2 regions of the Sphingomonas sp. MJ1 (PH-R8) genome follow, and region 1 is predicted to be linked to the other one. Evidence: predicted binding sites of a transcription regulator. Region 1 holds the regulator's gene; the other holds the start of a gene.
What was found. Region 1 encodes LexA, which represses DNA repair genes until DNA is damaged. Its sites were predicted from a motif close to GTTCCNCNCTTGTTCT; they were not measured.
Positions count from the first base shown of each region.

Region 2: VPH46_RS04235 (ImuA family protein) is a predicted target of LexA. The motif match lies at 880-895, and genes of this name have one in related genera.

Region 1 is NZ_JBBEFX010000004.1:74,895-79,557, forward strand. It holds gene trpC (indole-3-glycerol phosphate synthase TrpC) at 1-719, shown strand, start outside; gene moaC (cyclic pyranopterin monophosphate synthase MoaC) at 716-1,183, shown strand; gene VPH46_RS04915 (molybdopterin molybdotransferase MoeA) at 1,180-2,358, shown strand; gene lexA (transcriptional repressor LexA) at 2,413-3,087, shown strand; gene VPH46_RS04925 (ComEC/Rec2 family competence protein) at 3,484-4,663, opposite strand, start outside.
Region 2 is NZ_JBBEFX010000003.1:219,042-223,704, forward strand. It holds gene VPH46_RS04230 (M3 family metallopeptidase) at 1-772, opposite strand, end outside; gene VPH46_RS04235 (ImuA family protein) at 962-1,681, shown strand; gene VPH46_RS04240 (Y-family DNA polymerase) at 1,599-3,854, shown strand; gene VPH46_RS04245 (error-prone DNA polymerase) at 3,851-4,663, shown strand, end outside.

The DNA of each region.
Region 1 (4,663 bases):
GCATGGCAGGGGTGCAGGAGCTCGACCGCCGGGCGGGCATGCAGACGCCGCCGCGGGGCTTTCGCGCCGCGCTCGACGCCAAGCAGGGGCATGCGATCATCGCCGAGATCAAGAAGGCGAGCCCGTCCAAGGGGCTGATCCGCGCCGACTTCGACCCGCCGGCCCATGCGCGCGCCTATCAGGCGGGCGGTGCGGCCTGCCTGTCGGTGCTGACGGACGAGGAATATTTCCAGGGATCCGACGACTATCTGGTCGCCGCGCGCGCGGCCTGCGACCTGCCGGTGCTGCGCAAGGACTTCGTCATCGATCCCTGGCAGGCGGCGGAGACGCGGGCGCTGGGCGCGGACGCGATCCTGCTGATCGTGGCGGCGCTGGAAGACCGGCAGATGGCCGAGATCGAGGCGGCGGCGCTGGAGCGCGGCCTCGACGTGCTGGTGGAGGTCCATGACTATCCGGAGCTGGAGCGCGCGCTCAAGCTCAAGACGCGGCTGATCGGGGTCAACAACCGCGACCTGCGCGACTTCACCGTGAACTTCGATCGCACCTATGAGCTGGTCGCGCACGCGCCGGAGGGCTGCACCTTCGTGGCCGAAAGCGGGCTGACGGGCCGCGCCGACCTGGACGCGATGGCGGAGCACGGCATCCACTGCTTCCTGATCGGCGAGGCGCTGATGCGGCAGGACGACGTCGAGGCGGCGACCCGCGCCCTGACCCGATGAGCGGCCTCACCCACCTCGACGCGGAAGGCCATGCCCGCATGGTGGACGTGGGCAACAAGGCCGTGACGGCGCGGCAGGCGACCGCCACCGGCCGGATCACCATGTCGGACGAGGCGCTGGCAGCGATCCGCGACGGGCTGGTGAAGAAGGGCGACGTGCTTGCGGTGGCGCGGGTCGCCGGGATCATGGCCGCCAAGCGCACCAGCGACCTGGTGCCGCTGTGCCATCCACTGCCCCTCACCCGCGTGGTGCTGGACCTGACGATCGAGGCGGACGGCATCGCTGCGACCGCGACCTGCGCGACGGACGGCAAGACCGGCGTGGAGATGGAGGCGCTGACCGCCGTATCGGTCGCGCTGCTCACCGTCTATGACATGGCCAAGGCGCTCGACCGCGGCATGGTGATTGACGGCGTGCGCCTGCTCGCCAAATCGGGCGGCAAGTCCGGAGACTGGCAGGCGTGAGCCTGCTGCCGCTCGACGAGGCGCAGGCGCGGGTATTGGGTCTGGCCGCGCCGGTCGCGGTCGAGACCGTGCCAATCCGCGACGCCATCGGCCGCTGGGCAGCCGACGATCTGCCGGCGCTGCGCACCCAGCCCGAGCGCGCGCTGTCGTCGATGGACGGCTACGCGATCCGCTTCGACGACCTGCCGGGGCCGTGGGAGGTCATCGGCGAGTCCGCGGCCGGGCGTCCGTTCGGCGGCCTGGTGGGAGCAGGCCAGGCGGCGCGCATCTTCACGGGGGCCGCGTTGCCCGAGGGCGCCGACACCGTGCTGGTGCAGGAAGAGGCAGCGCGCGAGGGCAGCCGTCTGATGCTGGCGGGCGAAGGACCACCGCGGCGCGGCAGCAGCGTGCGCGCGGCCGGGCTGGATTTCAGCGCAGGCGAGCGGCTGCTGTCGGCGGGCGCGGCGATCACGCCGGCTGCGGCAGCGCTGCTGGCCGTCGGCGGACACGGCATGGTTCCCGTCCGGCGCCAGGTGCGGGTGGCGATCGCGGCCACGGGGGACGAACTCGTGCCACCGGGTTCACCTCCCGACGCCGGGCTCCCGGAGTCCAACGGCGTGCTGCTGGCGGGTCTGCTCGGGAGGTTGCCCGTCGAACGGATCGACCTGGGCATCCTGCCGGACGACCTCTCCGCACTCACTGCCACCTTCGCCGGGGTGGATGCCGATGTGCTGGTGACGACGGGGGGCGCCTCCGTCGGCGACCACGATCTGGTGCGGCCGGCGCTGGAGGCGGCCGGCGCGCGGATCGACTTCTGGCGCATCGCGATGCGGCCGGGCAAGCCGATGATGGCGGGCAGGCTCCGCAACGCCGTCGTGCTGGGGTTGCCGGGCAACCCGGTCTCCGCATTCGTGACGGCAACGCTGTTCCTGCTGCCGCTGGTGCGCACGCTCGCGGGCGCGGCCGATCCGCTGTCGCGGCGGCGCGTGGTGCCGCTCGGCGCGCCGCTGGCCGCGAACGACCGGAGGGCCGATCACCTGCGCGCTCAGCTGCGCGACGGGGTTGCCTTCCCCGCCCCTACGCAGGACAGTTCCATGCTGCGCACGCTCGCCCGGGCAGACTGCCTGATCGTGCGTCCTCCCCATGCGGCCGCGGCAAACGCGGGCGACTCGGTGGAAATCCTGGATATCGGTTGACAGGGGGCGGCTCCGTTTCCTAAAGGTTCCATATCTGTTCCGACGGAGGACCGCATGCTCACGCGCAAGCAGCACGAGCTGATCTGCTTCATCGACGACCGGTTGAAGGAAACCGGCGTATCCCCCTCGTTCGAGGAGATGAAGGAAGCGCTCGACCTCAAGTCGAAGTCGGGCGTGCATCGCCTGATCAGCGCGCTGGAGGAACGCCAGTTCATCCGCCGCCTGCCGAACCGCGCCCGCGCGCTGGAAGTGCTGCGGATGCCGGACCGGCCGGAAACGGCCAAGAAGGCGCCGGCCAAGTCGGCGCCCGCCCGGAGCGCGCCAGTCGCCCCGCCCGCTCCCGCCAACGACGTTATCGAGATCCCGCTGCACGGCCGCATCGCCGCCGGCGTCCCGATCGAGGCGATGGAAGGCCAGCAGATGCTGCCGGTGCCGGCCGCGCTGCTCGGCTCGGGCGAGCATTATGCGCTGGAGGTCGCGGGGGACTCGATGGTCGAGGCGGGCATCCTCGACGGCGACTATGCCTTGGTCCGCCGCACCGATGCGGCGCGGGATGGCGAGATCGTGGTTGCGCTGATCGACGAGAACGAGGCGACGCTGAAGTACTTTCGTCGCGAAGGCGCGATGATCCGCCTCGACCCGGCGAACCGCAGCTATGATCCGCAGCGCTATCGCCCGGATCAGGTGCGGGTGCAGGGGAAGCTTGCCGGGCTGCTGCGCCGCTACTGAGGCGGACGCTCGAATTCCCCTGTGACCGGGTTGCGGCCATTGACGCGTCGCGGCCGGCTCGGGTCCGTCTTCATTGCGCGTTCGGGCGAAGGGGTGATGGCTCTGCAAAGAGCCATAGCGTGCGGCTCGTGGGAGTTGGCTCCGCGAAGCAGGTCGCCCGGCGCACATCATCCTGCCCCGCGGAGGCGGGACCCTCGCCATCGGAGCAGAGGTACGGATACGCCGAGTCCCTGCGTAGGCGGCGGTCCGGGTCCAAGCAGGACAACGACGTGCAGCACCCCAACCTGGGCTTCTGCCTCCGCAGGAGCATGCGTGGCGGGTGCCGTGGGAGAGGCTAGCAACCCCGGCCTTTGTCAGAATGACGAGGCGGAGGTGGATAGCTGGCGCGGTGCGGCGTCAGGGAGACGGGTGGTCCCGGCCGCTCCTTCTGCGCCGCGGCCAGCGATCCGCCACGGGCGCCGTCGTCGGCGGGGTGATCCACGGGTGCTGATCCCCGGGCGCGCGGGCCCGGCGCGCCTCGGGCGGATCGAAGCGGATGGCGATGCCGCCCGTTTGCGCGAGCACCGGTCGGTCTAGCCGCAGCCACCGGGGCGTGCAGCCGCGCGGGAGACGGCGTTCGCTCACGACGATGTCGGCGTCGCGGCATGCGGCGATCAGGTCGCCCACCGGAAGCAAGTAGCCGCTACGGGTGGCGACGACGCGCCAGATGCGGTCGCGAGCGGCAACATCGACGACGCAGACGTCGGCGGTGCAGCGGGCGTTAGGCTGCTCGGCGAGCGGGGGCAGTTCGCCCTCTACACCGCCCCCCTCCCCCAAGGTGTCCCGCACGTAGTCGCCTGCCCGGTCGCGGAGGATCGCCATGCCTCCCTGGGGCGTGCGGATGGCGAGGTGCCGGCCGTCGCTGGTGACGAGCAGGTCCGGCGCGGGCGTCGCGAGCGCCCACAGCGCCCCGGCCACGAACGGCGCCAGCCCCAGCAGCCGCGCGCGCGTGCGCCATAGCGCCAGCCACAGCCCGCCTGCGACCATCAGCCCGAACGCTCCGCCCGGCATCGACGGCAGCGCCGCGACGGAGCCTGGCGCGGCTGCGACCGTCTGCGCGATCCAGAGCAGCAGCGACAGGGCGCGCTCTACCACCCACCAGACCGGCGCTCCCAGGCCGAGGAGATCGAGCAGCAGTGCCAGCGCCTCCGCCGGCATGACGACAAAGGTGGTGAGCGGGATCGCGACGATGTTGGCAAGCGCCCCGTAAAGCCCGGCCTTGTGGAAGTGGAACAGGCCGATCGGCATCAGCACCGCCTCCACCGCGATGCCGGTCAGCAGCAGCGAGCCGAGCCCGCGCAGTAGCCGGCGCGGCAGCCCCTCGTCGCGCGCCTGGAACCAGCGGCGGACTCGCGGGTGTTCGTGGAGCGCGACGATCGCGGTGACGGCGGCAAAGCTCAGCTGGAAGCTGGGACCGGCAAGCGACTCCGGAAGCAGCAACAGCACCAGGAAAGCCCCGGTCGCGACCAGCCGCAGGGTGATCGCCTCCCGGCCCATCGCCAGCGCCGCCAGCACCAGCAGCGCGGCGACGCAGGAG
Region 2 (4,663 bases), on a different contig from region 1:
TGTTGATGATCGCCCACTTGCCGGGAAGCTTGCGTTCGTCGGCCGCGGCCTTGAGCGAGGCGACGAAGCTGTCGGGCAGGCCCGCAAGTTGCTTGGCATCGTCGACGACGATCCAGGTCTCCTCGTCGGCCAGCACCTTTTCGCTGAAGCTGTTGTAGGCGACCGACAGCGCCTGGTTGAGCTGGGACACCTGCGCCCGTTGCGCATCGGTGAGCAGCGCGCCGCGACGCACGAAGCTGCGATAGGTGCGCTCCAGGAGGCGCAGCTGCTTGGGATCGAGCTTCTGGCTGGCGCGGCCGTCGTATGCCGCCTTCACCCGCGCGAACAGCTTGGGGTCGAGATAGAGCTCGTCATAGAAGGCGGAGAGCTTGGGGCTCCACTCGCGGTCGATCGCCTGCACCTCCTTGGTAGCGAGGTTGCTCGAATAGACGCCCCACATCGACTCGACGCGGTCCATCGTGTCGCCGGCGAGTTCCATCGGCTCGATCACGGTCTGGAAGGTCGCCGGGCGCTTGTCGTCGCGGATCTTGAGTACGTCGCGGCGCAGCTCGGCCATGGCGACCGGGAAGGCGGCGGGGAACATCGCCGGCGTCACCTTGTCCCAGGGCGGCACGCCACCATAGGGACCGCCCCAGGGGGCGAGCAGCGGGGTTGCATCGACGGAAGTCGAGGAGGGGGCCGCAGCGGCGGAAGTCTGCGCCATGGCGGCTCCTGCAGGGAAAAGGGCGAGGATCGTGGTCGCGGCCAGAACGGCGCGCAGGCGTGCGGTCATCAGGGGCTCCGATAAGGGTCGCAGGCGAGCCTAAGCATCGGGAAAGGAATGGCAAGCCGGCGCCCGCGCAAGGGTCATGCGATCGGCGGTTGACTCGGGAGCGCATTAGAACAGAATAGGAACATATCGAGTCCCTCGTGAGTCCTAGCTGTTGTCGTGACCCAAGCTCAAGCCCCTGTCCTGGACGCCTTGCGCGCGCAGCTGCGCGCCATCGAATGCGGCCGCTATCGCCGGCGCGAGGTGCTGCCGTTCGGCGTGCCGGCGCTCGACGAGGTGCTGGCCGGAGGTGGGCTTGCGCTCGATGCGCTGCACGAGGTGGCAGGCGCCGGACCGGACATGGCCGACGATTGCGCGGCGACGCTGTTCCTGGCGGGAATTGCCGCACGCGCCTGGGGTCCGGTGCTGTGGGTGGTGCGCCGCCGAGACCTGTTCGCGCCGGGGCTCGCACAGGTCGGGCTGGGGCCGCACCGGGTGCTCTATGCCGAGGCTGCCGACGATGCCGAACTGCTCCAGCTGATGGAGGAGGGGCTGCGCCACCGGGGTCTCGGCGCGGTGATCGGCGAGGCCAAGCGCGTTTCCATGACCGCCACCCGCCGGTTGCAGCTGGCGGCGGAGGGCGGGCGCACCATCGCGCTGCTGCTGCGCCGGCACGGGCGCGCGGGCGCCGATCCGCTGGCGGTGCCCTCGGCCGCAGCGACGCGCTGGCGGGTGGCATCCGCGCCCTCGACGCCGCTGCCGGTGGCCGGCGTCGGCCGCGCCCAATGGAACCTTGCGCTTGTCCGCCAGAAGGGCGGCGAGCCCCGCGACTGGACCGTGGAGGCATGCGATGAAACGGGTCGCTGCGCTCTTCCTGCCCGACTGGCCGATCGACCGGCTGCGGCAGGCAGAGCGAACCGCCGCGCCGCCTGAGGCGGGACGCACGGGCTCCGCCTTCGCGGCGATCGGCCGGGTGGCCGAGGCCGAACGCGCCAGCCAGTGCTCCGTCCCCAAGGAGGGCGGCTGGCGCCCCGGCGCGCGCTGGGCGCGGGCGGAGGTGGAGGCTGCGATCGAGCAGCTGCCCACGCACCAGCGCCCGCCGCAGCGGGAGCTGGGCCGTACCAGCGTAGCCGCCGACAATCCCTTCAAAGGCGAGCGGCCCTTCAAGGACGTTCATCGCCAGGGCCGCCCGCTCGACGCCTCGCCCGCATCCGCCGCCTGGGCCGCAGATGCCGAGGCCGTGGAACGGGCGATCGCGGCGCTGCCGCTGCACCAGCAGCCGCCGTTCCGCGAGCTCAGCCGGCGGTCGGAGGTGATGGACCATCCGTTCAAAGCGATGCCGCCGGACGAGGGCGGGTGCAGCCATCACGCACTCGCCCAGCCGCAGGCGTTCCCCCGATCGGACCGGCCGACGCTGGCGCAGATGGCGGCGATGCCGGCAGTGCAATATCCGGGCGAGGGGCCGCACCCGGACGCGCACGGCCGCGAGCCGATCGCGGGCTATGCCGCCGCGGGCCGATTCTTCCAGACCGGACGCACGCTCGGCGACCTGGTCGCGCGGGTGTGCGTGGAGGAAGTGCCCGGTAGTCCTGTCGCGGCAAGGGATACCGTGCCGCTGGTCACCGCCGCCCGCCAGGGAGGACGCGTGGCAATCGCGGCGGCGTCTCCGGCGGCGCAGGCACTGGGGCTGCGGCCGGGTATGGCGCTCACCCAAGCACGCGCGCAGGTGCCCGAGCTGCAGGTGCGCGATGCCGATCCGGCCGGCGACTGCGCCGATCTGCGCCGGCTGGCGATGCTGCTCGCCCGGCGCTGGACGCCGGTGGTCGACCTGTCCGATCCCGACGGGCTGCTGCTCGACCTGACGGGCGTCGCGCATCTGCATGGCGGTGAGGCGCGCATGGCACTGCGGCTGGTGCGCCTGCTCGCGCGCCATGGCGTCAACGCCTGCGTAGGCATTGCCGATACGGCCGGTGCCGCCTGGGCGCTGGCCCGGCAGGGTGGGGCAGCGGTGCGGATCTGCCCGCCCGGTGCGCAGGCCGAGGCGCTGGACCCGCTGCCGGCCGGGCTGTTGCGGCTTCCGGAAAGCGCGATCGAGCTGCTCGCCCGACTGGGCGTGACGACGATCGGCCAGCTGCGGGCGCTCCCTCGCGGGCAGTTGGCGCGGCGGTTCGGCGATGCGGTGCTCGCCCGGCTGGACCAGGCGCTGGGGGCGCGTGCCGAACCGCTCGACCCGGTGGTGCCGCCGGAGCGCGTCCAGGTCCGCCAGCGCTTCGCCGAGCCGATCGCCACCGCAGAGGCGATCGCGCACTGGCTGGGCGAACTGGTGCCCCGGCTGGTGGCGGTGTTGCGGAAAGCCGGGCTGGGCGCACGGCAGGTGGAACTGGTGCTCGACCGCGTCGACGGCGTGCCGCAGCGGCTGCGCATCGGCCTCGCGCGTGCCAGCCGCGACTCCGAGCATCTGTTGCGGCTGCTCGGGCGGCGAATCGAGACGGTGGAGCCCGGCTATGGCATCGACGCCATGGCGCTGCACGTGCGTCGCGCCGAGCCGCTGGGCGCGGAGACTCTGGGTGCCGCGCTGGTCGAGGACACGCCGCCGGACCTGGGGCCGCTGGTCGACCAGATCGTCAACCGCATCGGCGCGCAGCGCATGTGGCGGGTGGTCCCGGTGGAAAGCGATGTGCCCGAACGCGCATCCACGCGGGTGGCGCCGCTCGACCCCGCCGACACACCCGCGGCGCAGCTGCGCGAGGACGACGTTCGCCGGCTCGACGGTCGCGAGGCCGACCACCCCTGGCACCTGCGCTGGCCGCGTCCGGTGCGCGTGCTGCGCCGGCCCGAGCGGCTCGATCATGTCATGGCCGAACTGCCCGACCAGCCGCCGCGGCGCTTCACCTGGCGCGGGGTGCCCCATGTGGTGGTGCATGCCGACGGGCCGGAACGGATCGCGGGCGAATGGTGGCGCCGCCCGGCCGAGCGCGATGCGGTGCGCGACTATTTCCGGGTGGAGGACGAGCACGGCCATCGCTTCTGGCTGTACCGTAGCGGCGATGGCTTGCGTGGGGAGACGGGCGACCTCAGCTGGTGGCTCCAGGGCATGTTCGCATGACCTATTCGGAGCTTCAGGTCACCACCCACTTCTCCTTCCTGCGCGGCGCGTCGTCGGCGGAGGAGCTGTTCGGCACCGCGTCCGAAATGGGCATGCCGGCGCTCGGCATCACCGACCGCAATTCGGTGGCAGGCATCGTCCGCTCGCTGGTCGCCGCGCGCGAGGTGAGCGCGCAGGGCAATCCCATCCGCCTCGTGGCCGGGTGCCGGCTCGACCTTGTCTCCGGCGCGTCGCTGCTAGTGTGGCCGGAGGATCTGGCGGGCTGGTCGCGGCTCACCCGGCTGCTGACGCTGGGCAAGAAGCGCGCCGATCCGCAGCACGGCGAAAAGGGGCAGTGTTTCCTCCATTGGGACGACCTGGCCGATACGCAGGGGCTGGTCGGATCGCTCGTGCCCGGCATCGACGGCGTGCGCGAGGAGGAGCTGCGCTGGATGGCCGACCTGTTCGGGTCGGACCGCGGCCATGTCTGCCTGACCTATCACCGCCGGCCCGGAGACCGGCTGCGGCTGCACCGGACGGCCGAGGAGGCCGCGCGCTTCGGCTTGCGGCCGCTCGCCACCGGCGACGTGCTCTACCACGAGCCCGAACGCCGTATGTTGCAGGATGTGGTGACCGCGATCCGCTGCAAAACCACCATCGACGATCTGGGGCTGCGGCGCGAGCGGTCGGCCGATCGCTGCTTCGTGCCGCCCCAGACGATGGAGCGCCGCTTCGCCGATCTGCCGGAGGCGATCCGTGCCGGCGCGGCGATCGTCGAGCGCTGCACCTTCTCGCCGACCGAACTGAGCTACCGCTATCCCGACGAGATC